DNA from 3 places in the Pseudonocardia sp. Ae717_Ps2 genome. Region 3 is predicted to be linked to each of the others. Evidence: riboswitches for the same ligand, from Rfam matches in the RefSeq annotation. Region 3 holds a riboswitch; each other region holds the start of a gene.
The links. Region 3 has a riboswitch for cobalamin ahead of Ae717Ps2_RS17105 (hypothetical protein). Riboswitches for the same ligand answer to the same signal wherever they lie in the genome.
Positions count from the first base shown of each region.

Region 1 (6,898 bases), 1.6 Mb from region 3:
GGGCTCGACAAGGCCCGGGTCGCGTTCACCGGGTACTGGCGGCGCGACCTGACCCAGGACGACGCGCCGACCGAGCAGGACATGGCGGACGTGGCCGAGCAGATGCCCGTCACCTCCTGACGGCCTCCGTCGGGCCCTCCGTGGGCGCGGCGGCCCACCGCTGCTCGACCCGGCCGAACCGCCAGACCGCGAGCGCCACCAGCCAGGCGACGACGAAGAGGCCGACGATGCCGTAGCCGGCGTCGTCGAGCGGGATGCCGGCGACCGCGACCAGCGGCGCGGAGGTGGTTCCGGTCTCCTGCACCAGCACGCTCACGAGCTCGATGGTGCCGATGACCAGCGCGACGGCGACGGACAGCGCCGTGATGGTGATGTTGTAGTAGACCTTGCGCACCGGCCGGGCGAAGGCCCAGCCGTAGGCGACGTTCATGAAGACGCCGTCGACGGTGTCGAGCAGGCTCATCCCGGCCGCGAACAGCACCGGCAGCACGAGGATCGCGTAGAACGGCAGGGCGAACGCGGCGGCACCGCCGGCCAGCACGAGCAGCGTCACCTCGGTCGCGGTGTCGAAGCCGAGTCCGAACAGGAAGCCGATCGGGTAGATGTGCCATGGCTTGCGCACCGACCGGGCCAGCCCACCGAGGAAGCGGTTCATCAGGCCCCGCTTGGCGAGGTGCTCCTCCAGCTCGGCCTCGCTGTACTCGCCGCGCCGCATCCGCCGGAACACCCCGACGATCCCGACCAGCACGACCAGGTTGAGCAGCCCGATGATCCACAGGAACACCCCGGACACCGACGACCCGATGATCCCGGTGACGGCGTGCAGGGTGGAGTCGTCGTCGCCGACCTGCCCGGCGAGTGCCCGGACCCCGAGCCCGAGCAGGAAGGTCAGGGCGAACACCACCGTCGAGTGGCCGAGGGAGAACCAGAACCCGACCGACAGCGGTCGGCGGCCGCCGTCGGCGAGCAGCTTGCGGGTGGTGTTGTCGATCGCGGCGATGTGGTCGGCGTCGAAGGCGTGCCGCAGGCCGAGGGTGTAGGCGAGCACACCGATCCCGATGCCGAACACCCCGGAGGAGCCGAGGTCGTAGTGCGCCGGCGCGACGAGGACGACGAGCACGCCGAACCCCAGGACGTGCAGCAGCGCGATGAACCCGAACATGCCGGCGAGCGACCGGCGGTCGTGGCGGTCGAGGGCGGCACGCCACCGGCGGGCGGGGGAGGGGGCCCCGGTGGGGACGGGCTGGGGGGCGGACATCGACGGACTCCCGGCGTCGGGGCCGCCCGGAGCGGGCGGCGCGATCGCGGCCACCGTGCGCCCACCGCAGCCGCGGTGTCATGGCTGCTGCCGGTGATTGGCGACGCTGCTGCGGCGGTGCCCGGAAGATCCCTCACCTTTCGGGTAGGTCGGCCTGAACGCATGAGCGGACGGACCGACGTCGGCCGGCCCGTCCGCTCCGCCGTCAGTCCCAGTCCAGCGAGCCCCCGGTGCGGTACTCGGTCACCCGCGTCTCGAAGAAGTTCTTCTCCTTGCGCAGGTCCATCGCCTCGCTCATCCACGGGAACGGGTTCTCCGGTTCTCCGAACAGCGGGGCGAGCCCGATCTGCTCGGCGCGCCGGTCGGTGATGAACCGCAGGTACCGCTCGCAGGACTCGGCGGTGAGCCCGAGCATCCCGCGGGGCATGGTGTCGCGGGCGTAGGCGACCTCCAGCTCGCACGCCTCCCGCAGCATCGTCCGGATCTCCGCGACGAACCCCGCGGTCCACAGGTGCGGGTTCTCGATCTTGATCTGGTTGATGCAGTCGATGCCGAAGTTCAGGTGGATCGACTCGTCGCGCAGGATGTACTGGTACTGCTCGGCGATGCCCACCATCTTGTTGCGCCGGCCGAGCGCGAGGATCTGGGCGAACCCGGTGTAGAACCACATGCCCTCGAACACCACGTAGAAGGCGACCAGGTCGCGCAGGAACGCGCGGTCGTTCTCCGGGGTGCCGGTGCGGAAGTCCGGGTCGGACAGCGCCTGGGTGTAGCGCAGCGCCCAGGCGTCCTTCTCGGTGATCGACGGGACGGTCCGGTAGGCGTTGAACAGCTCGCCCTCGTCGAGCCCGAGGGACTCGCACACGTACTGGAACGTGTGGGTGTGCACCGCCTCCTCGAACGACTGCCGCAGCAGGTACTGCCGGCACTCGGGGTTGGTGAGGTGGCGGTAGACGGCGAGCACGATGTTGTTCGCGACCAGCGACTCGGCGGTGGCGAAGAAGCCGAGGTTGCGGGTGAGCATCAGGCGCTCGTCGTCGGTGAGGCCGCCGGGGGAGCGCCACAGCGCGATGTCGGCCTGCATGGCGACCTCGGTCGGCATCCAGTGGTTGGCGCAGCCGGCCAGGTACTTCTCCCAGGCCCAGGTGTACTTGAGCGGCAGGAGCTGGTTGACGTCGGCCCGCGCGTTGATCATGCGCTTGTCGTCGGCGTCGATCGGGGCGGCGCCGCGGGCGATCTCGCCGAGCCCGCTGGTGTCGGCGCCCGTGTGGCGGTCGGTGGTCGGGGTGCTCACTGGCAGGCCTCGCAGTCGGGGTCGTCGACCGAGCAGGCGGCGCCCGGGTCGAGATCGGGGGCGGTGACGGGGACCGCGGGCACGGTCGCCGCGGGCGACGGCGCCGGGGCCGCCGGGGCCGGGGCGGCCGCGGGGGTGCTGGGCACGCCGGTCAGTCGGCCGTCGGTGCCGGTGAGGGTGGACTTCTCGACGGCCGTCGCCGCGCGGGTGCGCAGGTAGTAGGTGGTCTTGAGGCCCGAACGCCAGGCCAGGCGGTAGAGCTCGTCCAGGGCACGGCCGCTGGGGGAGGCCAGGTAGAGGTTCAACGACTGGGCCTGGTCGAGCCACTTCTGCCGGCGCGACGCCGCGGCCACGAGCCGGCTCGGCTCGATCTCGAACGCGGTCGCGTAGAGCTCCTTCAGGTCGGCGGGGACCCGGTCGATCTCGGCCAGCGACCCGTCGAAGTACTTCAGGTCGGCGACCATCACCTCGTCCCACAGCCCGCGCTCCTTGAGGTCGCGGACCAGGTGCGGGTTGATCACGGTGAAGTCGCCGGACATGTTGGACTTCACGTACAGGTTGAGGTGGATCGGCTCGATCGACTGCCCGACCCCGCAGATGTTCGAGATCGTCGCCGTCGGGGCGATCGCGAGCACGTTGGAGTTGCGCATCCCCTGGGTGCGGACCTTCTCCCGCAGTGTGTCCCAGTCCAGCGTGGACGACCGGTCGATCTCGAGCTCGCCGTCGCCGCGGGCCGCGGCCAGCAGGTCGAGCGAGTCCAGCGGCAGGATCCCGCGGCTCCACAGCGACCCGTCGAAGCTGGCGTAGCGGCCGCGCTCGACCGCCAGGTCCGACGACGCGGTGATCGCGTGGAAGCTCAGGAGCTCGGCCGAGGTGTCGGCGAACTCGACGGCCGCGTCGCTCGCGGGGGCGATGCGCTGGACGAACAGCGCGTCGGAGAAGCCCATCATGCCCAGGCCGACCGGGCGGTGGCGCAGGTTGGACCGGCGGGCCTCGGGGATCGTGTAGAAGTTGATGTCCACGACGTTGTCGAGCATCCGCACCGCGGTCGTCACCGTGCGACGGAGCTTGTCCGCGTCGAGCCCGTCGCGCGTGACGTGCGCGGCGAGGTTCACCGAGCCGAGGTTGCAGACCGCGACCTCGCCCTCGTCGCTGGCGCGGGTGTTCAGGGTGATCTCGGTGCACAGGTTCGACGAGTGCACCACCCCCGCGTGCTGCTGCGGGCTGCGCAGGTTGCACGGGTCCTTGAACGTGATCCACGGGTGCCCGGTCTCGAACAGCATGGTCAGCATCCGCCGCCACAGCTCGACCGCGCGCACCGTGCGGTGCACCCGGATCTCGCCGCGCGCCGCGGCCGCCTCGTACTCGCGGTACCGCTGGGCGAACGCGGTGCCGTAGAGGTCGTGCAGGTCGGGCACCTCGTCCGGGGAGAACAGTGTCCACTCGGCGTCGGCCTGCACGCGGCGCAGGAACTCGTCGGGCACCCAGTTCGCGGTGTTCATGTCGTGGGTCCGGCGGCGGTCGTCGCCGGTGTTCTTGCGCAGGTCGAGGAACTCCTCGATGTCGACGTGCCAGGTCTCCAGGTAGGCGCACGCCGCGCCCTTGCGCTTGCCGCCCTGGTTCACCGCGACGGCCGTGTCCCCGGCGATCTTGAGGAACGGCACCACCCCCTGGGAGACGCCGTTGGTGCCGCGGATGTGCGCGCCGAGGCCGCGGACCGGGGTCCAGTCGTTGCCGAGCCCACCGGAGTACTTGGCCAGCAGCGCGTTGTTCCGGTACCCGCCGAAGATCGACTCCAGGTCGTCGTCGACGGTGGTGAGGAAGCACGACGACAGCTGCGGCCGGGTGGTGCCGGAGTTGAACAGCGTCGGGGTCGAGGCCATGAAGTCGAAGCTGGACAGGACCTCGTAGAACTCGATCGCCCGGGCCTCGCGGTCGATCTCGCGCACCGCCAGCCCCATCGCGACCCGCAGGAAGAACGCCTGCGGCAGCTCGAAGCGCACGCCGCGCTCGTGCAGGAAGTAGCGGTCGTAGAGGGTCTGCAGGCCGAGGAAGCCGATCTGCAGGTCACGGTCCGGGCGGAGGGCGGCGGTGACCCGGTCCAGGTCGAAGGTCGCGAGCTCGGGGTCGACCAGGCCGATCGCGATGGCGTGGCGCAGGTAGTCCTTCGTGTAGGACGCGTACCGCTCGGTCATCGTCGCGTGGTCCGGGGTCTCCCGGGTGCCCGCCAGGTGCGAGACGGCCTCGGCGCGGAGCCGGTCCAGCAGCAGTCGGGACGCCACCAGGGAGTAGGCGGGCTCGCGCTCCACCAGGGTGCGGGCGGCCAGGACCAGGGCCTGGGCCAGCTCGTCGGCGGTGATGCCGTCGTAGACGGTGCGGTCCAGCTCGGCGAGCACCGGCTCCGGCGCGACGTCGTCGATGCCGTCGCACGCCTCGCCGAGCACCGCGGCGACCCGGTCACGGTCCAGTGGGGTCCGGCTGCCGTCGGGCCCGGTGACGTGCACGACCGGTGCGTCCGACACGCTGTCCCCGCCGTCGCGTTCCCGGGCCCGTGCCTGCTGCTCGCGGTAGAGCACGTAGGAACGGGCGACCTTGTGGTGGCCGCCGCGCATCAGGGCGAGCTCGACCTGGTCCTGGATCTGCTCGACGTGCACGGCGTGCGCCGGGTGCCGGGTCAGCGCCGCGACGACCTGGTCGGTCAGCCCGGCCACGAGGTGGTGCAGCCGCGACGACGTCGCGCCCGAGTCCCCCTCGACCGCCAGGAACGCCTTGGTCGTCGCCACCGAGATCTTCGTGGCGTCGAACCCGGTCTCGGAGCCGTCGCGCCGGATGACGCGCAGGGCCGGGGGTGCTGTTGCCGGTGCAGCGGTGGAAGCCGTCACGGGCTCTCTCCTCGCGAGTCGCCGTCGCCTCCGGGGGCGGGCGCGGTGCGAGGAGGCGGCGGGTCCCGTGCCGTCGGCGGCCCACCGCACCCTGGCGCCGTCCCACGAGGCCCCGGAGCAGCGCGCACCGGTCGGTACGCGCACCGGTGGCAGGTCTTCGGACTCACGGGCGCACTGCTCACACCTACTGGCCGTCGCTTCCCGGGATCACTCCCAGTGCTGTTGACGGCGGTCGTTCCCGTTCACCGCTGCGGGGCAGTCCCGGATTCCCACCGGGTTCCCTCTTGCCTCACCGGCCCGGGCGGGCCGGTGAACCACCAGTGATCCGGACACTACATCTTGTGGGCAGAGCTACTCCATCCCCCCATCGGTGCGGATGCGACCCCCCTCGGTGACCGGCGGTCCGGGGTCAGCCCGCCGCCCGTCCCTCGGCCGTCGCCCGGGGGCCGGGGGTGAACACGTGCCCCGCGAGTGCGGGCGGGACGGCGGCGAGGCCCGGCCCGCCGGCGCGCACCCAGGCCGCGACCGCGTCCGTGGTCGCGGCGTCCAGGACCGCACGGAGCCAGACCGGGCGGGCGCCCGCCCGGCGGGCCCCGGGCGCCGGGGCGACCACCAGGACGTCGGAGTCCGCGCACGGGCCCAGGCACTCGCTGGTGCGCAGCCGGGCGTGCCCGGCCAGGCCGTCGGTCAGCCGGTCGAGCAGCCGGTCGTGGTGGTCGCGGTCGAGGCCGGGGTGCTTGCGGCCGGAGCCGCAGCAGCACCCCCGGCAGGCGGTGACGGCGGGGAGGGCGGACACGCCCCGACCCTACGTGACACCTGACGAACTGTTCAGGTGATCACGGCGACGACGGGTGTCCGGCGGCACCGGCCCGGCGGACGGTCGTGGTCGACGAGGCGCGGCGGGTAGGCAGGGCCCGCCGTGGGGTACTCCGCCGCCGACCGTTCCACCATCGACAGGGAGATCCCGTGAGCCACCACGTCCTGGACGCCGCCGGCGTCACCACCCCGGCCGTCGTCGTCGAGAAGCTGCACGACGCCGCCCGCGCGAGCACCGCCTGCGCCTCGGCGATGGTCGCCTCCGGCGGGATGGAGACCGAGGTCCTGCTGGCGCTCGACGCCGCCGACCTCTGCACCGCCGCCGCGGCCGTGCTCGGCCGCCGCACCGGGGACAAGGCCGTCGGCGAGGCCGCCGCCTCGGCCGCCGCGCTGGCCTGCGAGGCGTCCGCCGCGGCCTGCGGCGCCCACGCCGACCACCACGAGCACTGTCGGCTGCACGCCGAGGTCACCCGCGAGACGGCGGCGCTGCTGCGCGAGCACGCCGGCGCCTGAGGCCCGGCGGGGCGTGCGCGGCCGGGCCCCTGGCCCGGCTGCGCACGCCCGTCCTGCGGCCGGGAGCGGTTCCGAGCCCCGCCCGCAGCGGGTCACCCCATCCGCAGCCGGTGGAACCGGGCCCAGGTGGCGGTG
Region 1 is NZ_MCIS01000001.1:5,302,917-5,309,814, reverse strand. It holds gene Ae717Ps2_RS40510 (siderophore-interacting protein) at 1-120, shown strand, start outside; gene Ae717Ps2_RS24375 (HoxN/HupN/NixA family nickel/cobalt transporter) at 110-1,258, opposite strand; gene Ae717Ps2_RS24370 (ribonucleotide-diphosphate reductase subunit beta) at 1,464-2,552, opposite strand; gene Ae717Ps2_RS24365 (ribonucleoside-diphosphate reductase subunit alpha) at 2,549-5,434, opposite strand; cobalamin riboswitch at 5,565-5,768, opposite strand; gene Ae717Ps2_RS24360 (hypothetical protein) at 5,844-6,230, opposite strand; gene Ae717Ps2_RS24355 (hypothetical protein) at 6,401-6,763, shown strand; gene Ae717Ps2_RS24350 (ABC transporter substrate-binding protein) at 6,856-6,898, opposite strand, start outside.
Region 1: it holds a riboswitch for cobalamin, as region 3 does, so the genes downstream of both, Ae717Ps2_RS24365 (ribonucleoside-diphosphate reductase subunit alpha) here and Ae717Ps2_RS17105 (hypothetical protein) in region 3, are expected to answer to the same signal.

Region 2 (6,898 bases), 1.6 Mb from region 3:
GAACTCCGGCACCGCGACCCCGGCGACGGTGCCCAGCCCGAGGAACCGGTCGAGCGCCCCGCCGGGACGGCGCGCCGCGTACACCCCGGCGGGGATGCCGACGACCGCCGCCAGGGCGAGGGCGAGCACGGCGAGCAGCCCGGAGACAGTCGCGGCGTCGGCGATCTGGTCGGCGACCGGGGTCCGCGCGACGTAGCCGTAGCCGAGGTCGCCGCGCAGCACCCCGCCCAGCCAGCGCAGGTACTGCTCGGTGACCGGTGCGTCCAGCCCGAGCGAGGACCGCAGCCGCGCCTCGGTCGCCGGGTCCGGCACGGCCTCGGCGCTGCGGGCCCGCAGGACCGCCCGCGCCGGGTCGACGCCGACCAGCCGCGGCAGCGCGAACACCAGCACCGACGCGGCCAGCAGCACCGGCCCGACGACCAGGAGCCGGCGCAGCAGGAGCCCGATCACCCCGTGGTCGGGGTGAGCTGCGGCAGCACCGGGCGGATCTGCAGCGGGTCGGGGACGAAGCCGGTCGCCCCGCGCAGCACGGCGGTGTTGAGCGGGTGCACGACCATGACGCCGACGGCGTCGCGGGTCAGCATCGCCGCGGCCTCGCGGAACATCTGCTGGCGGGCCGCCGGGTCGACGGTGGAGTTGAGCCGGTCGACCAGCGCGTCGTAGGAGGGGCTGCAGTACTGGTCGATCGCGTAGCTGCCGTCGCAGGTGTAGTCCGAGGTCAGCGTGCTCGCCGCGTCCGGGAAGTCGGACAGGTAGCTGCGCGAGTTGAGGAACATGTCGTAGTCACCGGCGAGGACCTTCGGCTCCTGGGCGTCGTAGTTCCCGACGGTGATCTCGACGCGCACCCCGGCGGAGGCGAGCATCGCCTGGATCGCGTTCGCCAGCGCGGGCAGCTCGGGCCGGTTCGGGAAGGTCCACAGCCGCACGGTCAGCGGGTTCTGCTCGGTGTAGCCGGCCTCGGCGAGCAGCTGCCGGGCCCGGGCGACGTCGGCGCCCGGCGGCGGAGCTGTCTCGCCCCAGGGGACGGCCCCGCCGAACAGGTCGGCCGCGGGCGCGGCCCCACCGGCGAGCACCTGCCGGGCCAGCACCGGGCGGTCGATCGCCGCGGTGACGGCCTGGCGCACCCGCAGGTCGTCGAACGGCTTGGCGAACTGGTTGAGCTGCAGCGGCACGGTGCGCGCGTTCGGGTACTCGACGACCTCGGCCCCGGCCGAGCGGACCTGGTCGAGCTGGGCCTGCGGCAGGCCCTCGGCGAACTGGACGTCACCGGACTGGATCGCGAGCGCCCTGGCCTGCGGGTCCTCGACGTAGCGGACGGTGACCCGGGCGGCGCCCGCCGGCTCGCCCCAGTAGTCGTCGTTGCGGACCAGCTGCGCGGAGTCGGTGCCGCTGACGGACTCCAGCACGAAGGGACCGGTCGCGGTGCGCAGGTACTCCGGCGCCCCGCCGCCGGTGTACGCGGCGGGCGCGAGGATGCCGAGGTTGCCGCTGGACAGACGCAGCGGCATGACCGGGTCGGGCTCGGTGGTGGTGATGCGCACGGCGTCCGGGCCGTCGGGGGCGACGGCGAAGCCGATGCCGCGGATCGCCCGCGGCGGGGCCTCGACGCCCGCGACGTAGCGCAGCGCGGTGACGACGGCGTCCGGGGTGAGCGGGGAGCCGTCGTGGAACCGCACGCCCTGGCGCAGGGTGAACCGCCAGGCGTTGCCCTGCTGCTGCCACGCGGTCGCGAGCATCGGCGCCGACCGGGCGTCGGCGTCGACGGTGGTCAGGGTCTCCGCGACGCCGAGGGACTGCAGCCGGGCGCCGTCGTCGGCGTCGAAGGCGTAGTCGGAGCGCGGCGGGAACTGCAGGGCCACGGTCAGCTCGCCGGACGGGTCCGGGGTCGCGGTACCGCCGCCCCCGCCGGCGCCGCATCCGGCGAGCAGCAGGGCGGCGGCCGCGAGCAGTGCGGCCATCTGTCGTGCGATCACCCCGTATGCCTACATCTGAGCACCTATTCAATCAATGCGGCGTGAGCAACGCCCTCGTCCCGCACGACTCCCGGCACGAGTCCCCGCACGGGCGGGCCGTCCGTACCGAACCTCCGTACGGACGGCCCGCTCGTCACCCGCGACGGGTGGCCGGCGCGGACCGGGCTCAGCCGGTCGCGGTCGCCTCACGGACGCGACGGGCCGCGGCGACCAGGTTGGTCAGCGCCGCGACCGTCTCGGGTTCCGCGCGGGTCTTGAGCCCGCAGTCCGGGTTGGCCCACAGCCGGTCCGGGCCGATGTGGCGCAGGGCCGCGCGGAGCTGGTCGACCAGCTCGTCGGTGGCGGGGACCTCGGGCGAGTGGACGTCGTAGACGCCCGGGCCGAGCCCACGCGGGACCCCCGGGCCGAGGTCGGCCAGCACCTCCATCCGCGACCGGGCCGCCTCGACCGTGGTGACGTCGGCGTCGAGCCCGTCGATCGCCCCCACCACCTCGCCGAACTCGGAGTAGCAGAGGTGGGTGTGGATCTGGGTGGTGTCGGCGACGGCACCGACGGCCAGCCGGAACGCGTCCACCGCCCAGTCCAGGTAGGCGGCCCGGTCGCGCTCGTGCAGCGGCAGCAGCTCGCGCAGCGCGGGCTCGTCGACCTGGACGATCCGGATCCCGGCCGCCTCCAGGTCGACGACCTCGTCGCGCAGGGCCAGCCCGACCTGCCGGGCGGTGTCGCCCAGCGGCTGGTCGTCGCGCACGAACGACCAGGCGAGGATGGTGACCGGCCCGGTGAGCATCCCCTTCACCGGCGCCTCGGACAGCGACTGCGCGAACTCCGCCCAGCCGACGGTGATCGGCCGGGGCCGGGACACGTCGGAGTGCAGGATCGGCGGGCGCACGCAGCGCGAGCCGTAGGACTGCACCCAGCCGTGGTCGGTGGTGGCGAAGCCGTCGAGGTTCTCGGCGAAGTACTGGACCATGTCGTTGCGCTCGGGCTCGCCGTGCACCAGGACGTCGAGCCCGATGTCCTCCTGCAGCCGCACCACCCGGACGATCTCCTGGCGCATCCGCTCGGTGTAGGTGCCGGTGTCGATCACGCCGGAGCGGTGCGCGGCCCGGTCGCGCCGGATCTGCGCGGTCTGCGGGAAGGAGCCGATCGTCGTCGTGGGGACGACGGGCAGGCCGAGCGCCTCGCGCTGGACCTTCGCCCGCACGTCGCCGTGGCTGCGCCGGTAGTGGTCGGGGCCGAGAGCGGCGAGCCGGGAGCGCACCCGCTCGTCGCGGCGCGCGGTGGCCGCGACCCGCTCTCTGGTGGCTCGTGCGGCGTCGAACTCCGCCGCGACCGCGTCCGGGCCCTCGTGCAGGGCGCGCCCGAGGAGCACGACCTCCTCGACCTTCTGCCGGGCGAACGCCAGCATGTCGACGACGTCGCCGGGCAGGGCCGTCTCGACGGTCAGGTCGTAGGGAACGTGCAGCAGCGAGCACGACGTGGAGACCTCGACCCGCCCCGCGACGCCGACCAGCCGCTGCGCCGTCGCCAGCGCCCGGTCCAGGTCGGTGCGCCACACGTTGCGCCCGTCGACGACGCCGGCCAGCACCACCTTCCGGTCCAGCCCGGGGACCGCCGGGTCGAGGGCATCGAGGTCGGCACCCCCCGCGACGAGGTCGAGCGCCAGCCCCTCGACGGCCGTGGCGGCGAGCGCGGGCAGCGCCGGGCCCAGCTCCCCGAAGTACGACGCGACGAGGATCTTCGGCCGCCGGGTCGCCGAGGCGAGCCGGTCGTAGGCCCGGCGCAGCGCCGCGATCTCCTCCGGCGTCCGGTCGGCGGCGAAGGCGGGCTCGTCGAGCTGCACCCATTCCGCGCCCGCCTCGGCGAGCTCGGCGAGCAGGTCGCGGTAGACCTCGACGAGCGGCCCGAGCAGGTCCAGCGGGCGGAAGCCCTCCGGTGCGCCGTCGGCCGGTTTCGACAGCAGCAGGAAGGTCACCGGTCCGACCAGCACCGGGCGGGTGGTGATCCCGATGCGCAGGGCCTCTCGGAACTCGTCGAGGGCCTTGCGGCTGCCCGGCGCGAGCCGGGTGGCCGGGCCGACCTCGGGGACCAGGTAGTGGTAGTTCGTGTCGAACCACTTGGTCATCTCGCAGGCCGGGGCACCGGTGCGGCCGCGCGCCATCGCGAACAGCCGCTCCAGCGGGTCGGTGATGCCGGCGAAGCGCTCCGGCACCGCCCCGACCGCCAGCGCGGTGTCTCCGACGTGGTCGTAGAACGAGAACGTGTTGCCCGGCACCGAGCCGAGCCCGGCGTCGCGCAACCCGGTCCAGGTGTCGCGGCGCAGTCCGGCGGCGACGTCGTGCAGTGCCGACGCGTCGCTCCGCCCGGCCCAGTACGCCTCGGTCGCCCGCTTGAGCTCCCGGTCCGGCCCGATCCGGGGGTACCCCAGGACGGTGCTGCCGATGGTGCTGCTGGAAGGAATGCTCACGGCCCTCTCTCCTCGCGAGTGCGGTGGAGGACCCGTCGCCGGCAGGGGGCGCCCGCGACCGCCGGGCACGACGGTGCCCGGTCGTCCGCCCGGCCCTCCCGCGAGGCCACGGATCCGCGCACGCCGGACGGCGCACGCACCGGCGGCAGGTCTTCGGACTCACGGGCGCACTGCTCACACCTACTGGCCGTCGCTTCCCGGGATCACTCCCAGTGCTGTTGACGGCGGTCGTTCCCGTTCACCGCTGCGGGGCAGTCCCGGATTCCCACCGGGTTCCCTCTTGCCTCGTGACGCCCCGTTCCCGGGATGACACGAACCGTCGGCGGACCGACCCTAACCCAGGACGAGCCCGGCGAACTGTTGCCGAACTCTCCCTGTTGCAATATGTTTGCAGTACTCAGCCCTCTCCACACGGATCGACGGGCGACCTCACCCTGCCCCCCTCCGTTCGGAGGGGTTTCCTGCCCGGTCTCCCGAGGGGTAATGCCGATCACCCCTGTGCGCGCGGCCACAGGGGTCCTAGCGTTCGGCCCCGACCCCATCCGCCTGCCTCAGAAAGGGCTGACATGCAGGTAGACGAGCTGCTCAAGCCGTTCCCCATCAAGGAGTTCCACCCGTTCCCTCGCGCGCTCATGGGCCCGGGGTCGCACGAGCTGATCGGCCCCGAGGCGCTCAAGCTGGGCTTCAAGAAGACCCTGGTGATGACGTCGGGCCTGCGCGGCACCGACATCGTCCACAAGATCGTCGAGTCGATGAAGTACCACGGCCTCGAGGTCGTGCTGTACGACAAGGTCGAGTCGAACCCCAAGGACTACAACGTCATGGACGCTGTGGGCCTCTACCAGCAGAACAACTGCGACTCCTTCGTCTCCATCGGCGGCGGCTCCTCGCACGACGCCTGCAAGGGCGCGCGCGTCTCGGTCGCCCACGACGGTCGCAACGTCAACGAGTTCGAGGGCTTCAACAAGTCCGAGAACCCGGCCAACCCGCCGCACATCGCGGTCTCCACCACGGCCGGTACCGGCTCGGAGACCTCGTGGGCCTACGTCATCACCGACACCACGACCGACCCCGACAACCCGCACAAGTACGTCGCCTTCGACGACGCGTCGGTCACCACCCTCGCGATCGACGACCCGGTGCTCTACTACGACTGCCCGATCGACTACACCGCGCAGTGCGGGTTCGACGTGCTCGCCCACGCCTCGGAGCCCTACGTCTCGCGGCTGGACTTCCAGCCGTCGCTGGGCAACGCCCTGCACGCCATCAAGCTGACCTCCCAGAACCTGCGCAAGGCCGTCTGGAACGGCCAGGAGCTCTCCGGCCGCGAGGGCATGATGTACGCGCAGTACATCGCCGCCCAGGCGTTCAACTCCGGTGGTCTCGGCATCATCCACTCGATCAGCCACGCTGTGTCGGCGTTCTACGACACCCACCACGGCCTGAACAACGCCATCGCGCTGCCCCGCGTGTGGGCGTTCAACATGCCGGTGGTCTACGAGCGCTTCGCCGACATCGCCGAGGCCATGGGTGTCGACACCCGCGGCATGACCAAGCCGCAGGCCGCCGACGCGGCGCTCGCCGCGTCCATCCGGCTGCTGCGCGACGTGGGCATCCCGGAGAAGTTCGCCGACGTCAAGCAGGACACCTACTCGAAGAACCGGCTCGGGGTCGGCCCGACCAAGTTCTACGAGAACGCGCCCACCATCATCGGCGACGCGGCCGACGTCGACCGGATCACCAACCACGTCCTCGGCGACGCCTGCACCCCGGGCAACCCGAAGGAGTGCACGTTCGAGACCGTCCGCCCGGTCGTCGACCACTCCATCAACGGTGACCTGGACGACCTGCTGACCTGATCCGCAGGTCAGGAGGTCCACCGTCGCACCGGCGGGCCCAGCCGTCCGAGGCGATACTCGGGTGGGTGGGCCCGCCGGCCGCGGCCCCGCTCGTCCCCGCACCAGAGCCGGTGCGGTCCGCGAAGGAGATACCCGAGTGTCCGAGGCTGTCGTCCCCACGGTGACCGAGGCGGCGGAGGCCGTCGCCTCGACCGGCCCCTTCGAGTCCGTCGACCAGGTGGTCGAGACCCTGCGGGAGCAGGGCTACATCGCCGACACCCGCCTGGCGACGACGGTGTTCCTGCTGACCCGCCTGGACAAGCCGCTGCTGCTGGAGGGACCCGCCGGGGTCGGCAAGACCGAGCTGGCCAAGATGCTCGCCGTCGCCACCGGGCGCCGACTGCTGCGTCTGCAGTGCTACGAGGGCCAGGACGAGACCAAGGCCCTGTACGAGTGGGACTACGGCAAGCAGCTGATGTACACCCAGATCCTCCGCGAGAAGATCGGGCAGCTCGTCTCCGACGCCCCGGACCTCGCCTCCGCGGTCGACCGCATCGGGTCCCAGGAGAGCGTGTTCTTCTCCGAACGCTTCCTCGCGCCGCGTCCGCTGCTGGAGGCCA
Region 2 is NZ_MCIS01000001.1:5,318,380-5,325,277, forward strand. It holds gene Ae717Ps2_RS24415 (ABC transporter permease) at 1-450, opposite strand, end outside; gene Ae717Ps2_RS24420 (ABC transporter substrate-binding protein) at 447-1,973, opposite strand; gene metE (5-methyltetrahydropteroyltriglutamate--homocysteine S-methyltransferase) at 2,140-4,440, opposite strand; cobalamin riboswitch at 4,567-4,776, opposite strand; gene mdo (NDMA-dependent methanol dehydrogenase) at 5,007-6,299, shown strand; gene Ae717Ps2_RS24435 (MoxR family ATPase) at 6,436-6,898, shown strand, end outside.
Region 2: it holds a riboswitch for cobalamin, as region 3 does, so the genes downstream of both, metE (5-methyltetrahydropteroyltriglutamate--homocysteine S-methyltransferase) here and Ae717Ps2_RS17105 (hypothetical protein) in region 3, are expected to answer to the same signal.

Region 3 (6,898 bases):
CGCTGACCGCGCCGACCTCATTGCACACTGCAACCTTGCAGTGTGCAATCATCGGCGGCGTGACCGACGAGAACGGTGCGACCGACGAGAACGGTGCTGCCGACGAGATCGACGATGTCGTCGACGCGGTGATGACCGCGAGCCGGGCGATGCTCTCCGTGGTGGCCGGGTCCCTGGCCGCCGCGGGGGAGCAGGCCGGCCCGACGGCGGGCGAGGTGACCCTGCCGCAGTACCGCGCGCTGGTCGTGCTGGCCCAGCACGGCACCCGGCGCCCGGCCGACCTGGCCACGGCGCTGACCGTGTCGGCGTCGACGGCGACCCGGATGTGCGACCGGCTGGTGAGCCGCGGCCTCGTCGTGCGCACCCGCACCGGCGACGACCGCCGCGAGGTCGCCCTCGCGCTCAGCCCCGCCGGGCGGACGCTCGTCGACGAGGTCACCCGGCTGCGCCGCGCCGAGATGCACCGGCTGCTCGCGATGCTGCCCGCCGCCGAGCGCACCGCGGTCCGCGACGCACTGCGCCGCTTCGCCGACGCCGCGGGCGAGGTCGGCGAGACCGACTGGGCCGTCGCGCCGGTGCCCGCCGAGGGCGGTGCGCGGTGACCGCGGTCCGCGCGCTGCACCGCGCGCTCGTCGGCACCCGGCCGGGGCTCGTCGGCCTGGCGACGGTCATCGGGATCGGCGCCGGCATCGGGTCGGTGCTGTTCCACGAGCTGATCCTCGGCGTGACCTGGCTGGTCACCGGGCGGGAGGACTTCTCCGACGCCGGCCGGGTCGCCTCGCCGCACCTGCCCGGGCTGGGCGTGTGGTTCCTGCTGATCGCCCCGGTGCTCGGCGGCCTGGTGTACGGCCCGCTGGTCCAGCGGTTCGCCCCGGAGGCGCGCGGGCACGGGGTGCCCGAGGTGATGTTCGCCGTCGCGCGCAGGGGCGGGCGGATCCCGGCCACCGTCGCCGCGGTGAAGGCGCTCGCGTCGGGGATCTGCATCGGGACCGGCGGCTCCGTCGGCCGGGAGGGCCCGATCGTGCAGATCGGCTCCGCGCTCGCCTCGGCGATCGGGCAGTGGCTGCGGGTGCCCGCCACCCGGCTGGTGCTCATGGTCGCCTGCGGTGCCGCGGGCGGGATCTCCGCGACGTTCGACGCCCCGGTCTCCGGGGTGGTGTTCGGCCTGGAGCTGATCCTGCGGTCGTTCAGCGCCGAGGCGTTCGGCGTGCTGGTGATCAGCTCGGTGGTCGCGAACGTCGTCGCCGAGGTGATCGCCGGCGACCGCGCGATCCTGACCCTGCCGCACTTCGACCTGGGCAGCCCCGCCCAGCTGCCGCTCTACGCGCTGCTCGGGCTGCTCGCCGGGCTGCTGGGCTGGGCCTTCGCCCGGATCCTCTACGTCGTCGAGGACGCCTGTGACGCCGTCTGGCGCGGCCCGGAGTGGCTGCGCCCGGCCGTCGGCGGGCTGCTGCTCGGCGCGCTGCTGCTGGCACTGCCCCAGATGTACGGCGTCGGCTACCCCGTGCTGGAGGCCGCGATCGGTGGCCGGTACGCCGTCGGGCTCCTGCTCCTGCTCGTCGTCGGGAAGATCCTCGCGTCCAGCCTCACCATCGGCATCGGCGGGTCCGGCGGTGTGTTCGCGCCGTCGCTGTTCGTCGGTGGCACCGCCGGTACCGCCTTCGGCTACGCCGCCGCGGCCCTGTTCCCGGCGCTGGACCTGCACCCCGGCGCGTTCGGTCTGGTCGGCATGGCGGCGGTGTTCGCGGGGGCGGCGCACGCCCCGATCACCGCGGTGCTCATCGTGTTCGAGCTGACCGGCGACTACGCCCTCATCCTGCCGCTGATGGCCGCCGTCGTCCTGGCCACCGGCCTGTCGAACCTGGTGTCGCGGGACAACATCTACACGCTCAAGCTGCTGCGACGCGGGATCGACCTCGCTGCCGACACCCCGACCGACGAGGCGCTGCGCCGGGTCGTCGTCGCCCAGGTGATGCGTCCCGTCGACGGCACCCCGCCCGGCCCGGAGCTGCCCGCGCTGGACCCGGCCGCCCCGGTGCACGACGTCCTCGGGGTGCTCGCCGCGCACCGGGGAGCCGCGCTGCCCGTGCGGGAGCCGGACGGGCCGCTGCTCGGGACGCTCGCCGAACACGACCTGCTCGACCATCTGCGGGGGGTGTCGGGGCGGGGGACGGTTGACCACTGACCCGGTCGCGTGATGGGCTCCCCGACGACGACGGAACAGGAAGCCGGTGCGAATCCGGCGCGGTCCCGCCACTGTCACCGGGGAGTGCCCTCCCCACACCGGTGCCACCGCCCGCGAGGGTGGGAAGGCCGGGGAGGGCGCGGGGATCCGGGAGCCAGGACACTGCCCGTCGTCGCGGATTCCCACTGGTGAGGGCGCGGACCCTCGAGGAGGACATGCGATGAGCCACGACCTGGTGGTGCTCGGTACCGACCCGTCCGGCGACGGCGCACCCCGCCCGGGTGCCCACGTCGCCGACCTGCTGGCCGACGCCGAGACCGTCTTCGCCTTCCCCCAGGCCGAGTCGACGGCCCTGTTCTACGCCGAGGCGTGGCGGGTCGAGCCGGTCACCCCGCGTGACGCCGTCGCCCGGATCGGGGCCTGGGCCGCCGCCGGACCCGCCGGCGGCGCGGTGCTGCTGGTCGGGGGCGACCCCGCGGCCGACGCCGCGCTCGGTGCGGTCCTCGACGGGTTGGCGCGCACCGTCCCGGCGCTGCGGGCCCGGGTCGCCGAGGGCAGCCGCGTCGCGCCGCCGCACCGCAGCCCGCTGATCGGCTGAGACCGCCGGCGGGCGGCGCGCTCAGGCCCGCCAGCTGCCCAGCGGGTCGGCCCGGGTGAGGTCGGGGTCGGCGGCGTCGAGCGTGCGGGTGCGGCCGGGCCCGGTGTAGGCGGTCTCGAAGCGCACGGTGACCCGCCCGTGCCCGGCGCCCTGGACCCAGCCGTGGCCGTGCTCGGGGTGGGCGACGTCGTCGCCGGCGCGCCAGGGCCGGTCCGGGTCGGGTTCGCGGTCGGGGCGGCCCGGGCGGACGGGGCCGGGCACGTCGCCGGCACCCGTGGTCGCGTCGGCCCCCGCGGTACCGCCGGTCCCCGCAGGACTGTCGGCCCCCGCGGCCGCGCCCGTCCCCGTCCTCGCGTCGGTGTCTGGAGGTGCGTCGGTGTCCGGTGGTGCGTCGAGCACGGCCACCCCCGCCGCGCCGGCCCGGGCGTCGGCCGCGGGCGGGGGGTCCAGGGCCGAGGCCGTCGTCCACCCGTTCTCCGAGGGCACCGCGTCGAACAGGGCCAGCGGCGGCTCGTCGCCGAAGCCGGACACCGACACGCCCAGCAGCCGCACCCCGCCCTCGCCGACCGCGCCCTCGGCCAGCCGGCGCGCCACCGCGACCAGGGTCGCCAGGTCCCGGGTGCCGAACGGGGTCGTCTCCGACCGGGTGTGGGTGGTGAAGTCCCCGGTCCGCGCCTTCACGGTGACGGTGCGGGCGGTCCGACCGTCGGCGACCAGCCGTCGGTGCACGGCGACGCAGATCGACTCCACCGCGGTGTGCACCGCGCTCATCGCGGTCAGGTCGGCGTCGAAGGTCGTCTCCGCGCTGATCTGCTTGGCCGCGCCGCGCGGGGCGACCGGACGGTCGTCGATGCCGCGGGCGAGACGGTGCAGCTCGGACCCGATCGCACTACCCAGCACCCCGGCGACCTCGCGGGCGTCCATCGCGGCGAGCTGCCCGATCGTCTCGATCCCGATCTTCCGCAGCGCCTCGCCGGAGACCGGCCCGATGCCCCACAGTGACCGCACCGGCAGCGGGTCGAGCACGGCCGCCTGCTCGGCGTGGGCGATCACCCGCAGCCCGTCCGGCTTGGCCAGCTCGGAGGCGATCTTCGCGATCTGCTTGCCCGACCCGGCGCCCACCGAGGCGGGCAGCCCGGTGCGGTCGCGCACCGCGCCGCGCAGCCGGGTGCCCCACTCCCGCACCTGGTCGGGGGAGGCGCCCACGAGGTCGGGCGGCTCCACGAACGCCTCGTCCACCGACACCGGCTCCAGCACGGGGGAGAACTCGCCGAGGACGGCCATGACCTCCTCGGACAGCGCCTTGTACAGGGAGAACCGGGGCGGCAGGACCGTCGCGTGCGGGCAGCGCCGCCGCGCCTGGCCCATCGGCATCGCCGAGCGTGCCCCGAACACCCGGGCCTGGTAGCTCGCCCCCGCGACGACGCCGCGAGGTCCCGCGCCGCCGACGAGGACCGGACGGTCGGCCAGGGTGGGCCGGGTGAGCTGCTCGACGGAGGCGAAGAACGCGTCCATGTCGAGGTGCAGCACCCAGCGGTCGGCCGCCGCGGTCACTCCATCATCACCCGTGCATCGTGCCCCGGCGCACCGACAGGATCGCGTCGCCGTCGGCGACGGTGACGGCCGGGGCCACCGGTCCCGCCCCGGCGACGGCGCCCGGGTGGTCGTCGAGGCCGGTGGGGACGTCGGTGACCCACCAGCTCCCGGCGGTGCCGGTCCAGTCCAGCACCCGGGCCGGGCCGTGCGGCGGGGACAGGGTGATCGCGTCCATCGGGCTCGACAGGCCCTCCCCGGTGGCCTTGAGCAGCGCCTCCTTCCGGGTCCAGGTGACCAGGAAGCCGGTCCCGTCGGGCGTCCCGGCGGCGAGCTCGGCGGGGGACAGGGCGTGCCGGGCCAGGCCGTCGAGGCCGGACAGGGGGCGGTGCGCCTCGACGTCGACGCCGACCGGCCCGGTCCCGACCGCGACACCGACCAGCGCGCCGGAGTGGGTGAGGGAGAAGCCGGGGTCGTCGCCGCGCCCGGCCAGGCGGGGCTTGCCGTGCGGCTCCCCGCAGCGGCAGGTCCGGTCGAGGACGAGCTCGGCGGGGTCGGCGTCGAGCCGCTCGGCGAGCACGAGCCGGGCCAGCGCGTGCGCGGCGAGGTAGCGGGCGCGGTCCTCGGGCCGTCGCAGCGCGACGAGCCGTTCGCGTTCGTGGGCGTCCAGCAGCGCGACGAGGTCGGCGCGGGCGCCGGGATCGGCCGGGGCGGCCCACCAGACGGTGACGGTCACGGCGTCCAGCCTCCCACGTCGCACCCCGGTCGGGGCGCGCCGCCGGGAGTGATCACGGACCGGGCACACGAAGGGTCGCCCGTCGGCGTCTCCGGTGCCCGGTCCGTGCTCCCCGTGCGGTCAGCCGCTGCGGCGGGCGGCGAAGTCCGTGCGGACGTGGGCCGGGCGGGCCTGCGGGGCCGGCCCCGCCGTGCGCGGTGCCGCCGGGCCGCCCGGCGCGCCGGACCGGCCGCGCTTGGCCGCACGGCGCTCGGCGCGGTTGGCGGGTGCGGTGGCGGTGGCCCCGCCGGGTGCCGCCCCGCCGGCCGTGCCGGGCCCGGTCGCGCCGGTCAGGGAACCGGGAACCGCGGACGCGTCGGTCGGTCGGGCTGTGCTGTGGGCTGCCCTGTGGGCGGTGCTGTGGGCGGTGCTGTGGGCGGTGGTGTGGCGGGTCGTGGGCATACGACCTCCTCGGAACATCGGGTCGGACTCGGACCGGGTGAGAGGGGCCGGTGACGCGCGGGGACGCCGGAGGGGCCGCGCGAGGGCGGCGACGGTTCCGGGGCCCGGTGAGGACGTCACGGGCCGGCGACGGAGGGCGCGGAGATCGACCGCGCGGGTCGCTCAGAGGAACCGGATCAGCATGGCGGCGACGCTACGACGACGACCCCGACCGGTGCCACCGGTTTTCCCCGGCGCCGCCGCCCTATCGTCGCGGGCATGGGTACGGCGGGCACGGGTACGGCAGGGACGGCGGGCACGGTGACGGCGGACGTGCTGGTGATCGGCGGCGGCATCGCGGGGGTGTCGGTCGCGTGGGAGCTGGCCGCGCACGCCCGGGTCGTGCTGACCGAGGCGGAGGACGACCTGCCGGTCCACTCCACCGCCCGCTCCGCGGCGACCTACATCCCCGGGCACGGCTCCGGCCCGTTCCGCGCGCTGATCGACGCCTCGGGCCCGCGGTTCGCCGCGCTGCCCGCGCTGCTCGGCACGCCACCGCTGCTGAGCCCGCGCCCGGTCCTGCACGTCGCCGACGACGACCTGGCCGCCGACCACCTCGCCACGACGGTGCGCGAGCAGCACGGCGAGCCCGGCGCCCCGGTCGCGCTGGACCCCGAGCAGGCCTGGCGACGCGTGCCGGTGCTGCGCCGGGCCCCGCGTGCGGCCGCGTGGACCGCCGGTGCCTGCGACGTCGACACCGCCGCCCTGCACGACGGCTACCGGCGCGGGCTGCGCGCCCGCGGCGGCACCGTGCTGCGCGGGGCCCGGGTGGCCGCGCTGGAGCGGGACGGCTCCGGCTGGACCGCCACGACGGCCGCCGGGCACCGGGTGCGGGCGGAGACGGTCGTCGACGCGGCCGGCGCCTGGGCCGACGCGGTGGCGGCACTCGCCGGCGTGCCCGGTGCCGGACTGACCCCCTACCGGCGCACGATCGCGGCGTGCCCGGTCGCCGACCCGTCGGTGCTCACCGTCGACGGCGCCGTCCTGCCGATGGTCGTCGACGCCGCCGAGCGCTGGTACCTCAAGGCCGAGGCGGACACGGTGCTCGTCTCCCCGGCCGACGAGACCCAGGCCGAGCCGGGCGACGCCCGTCCCGACGAGCTCGACGTCGCCCTCGCCCTGGACCGGGTGGGCGCGGCGACCACGCTGGGGCTGCGGTCTGTCCGGACCGCGTGGGCGGGGCTGCGGACCTTCGCCCCCGACCGTGCCCCCGTGCTGGGTGCGCGCCCGGAGCACCCCGGCTTCTTCTTCGTCGCTGGGCAGGGCGGGTCGGGCATCGAGTCCGCGCCGGCGCTGGCCGCGCTGGCCGCGTCGGTCGTCCTCGGCCGGCCGTCGCCGGCCGACATCGATCTCGACCCGGCTGCGT
Region 3 is NZ_MCIS01000001.1:3,739,449-3,746,346, reverse strand. It holds gene cobA (uroporphyrinogen-III C-methyltransferase) at 1-6, shown strand, start outside; gene Ae717Ps2_RS17115 (MarR family winged helix-turn-helix transcriptional regulator) at 60-602, shown strand; gene Ae717Ps2_RS17110 (chloride channel protein) at 599-2,185, shown strand; cobalamin riboswitch at 2,182-2,371, shown strand; gene Ae717Ps2_RS17105 (hypothetical protein) at 2,406-2,783, shown strand; gene Ae717Ps2_RS17100 (DNA polymerase IV) at 2,805-4,337, opposite strand; gene Ae717Ps2_RS17095 (4'-phosphopantetheinyl transferase superfamily protein) at 4,345-5,052, opposite strand; gene Ae717Ps2_RS17090 (hypothetical protein) at 5,173-5,493, opposite strand; gene Ae717Ps2_RS17085 (FAD-binding oxidoreductase) at 5,752-6,898, shown strand, end outside.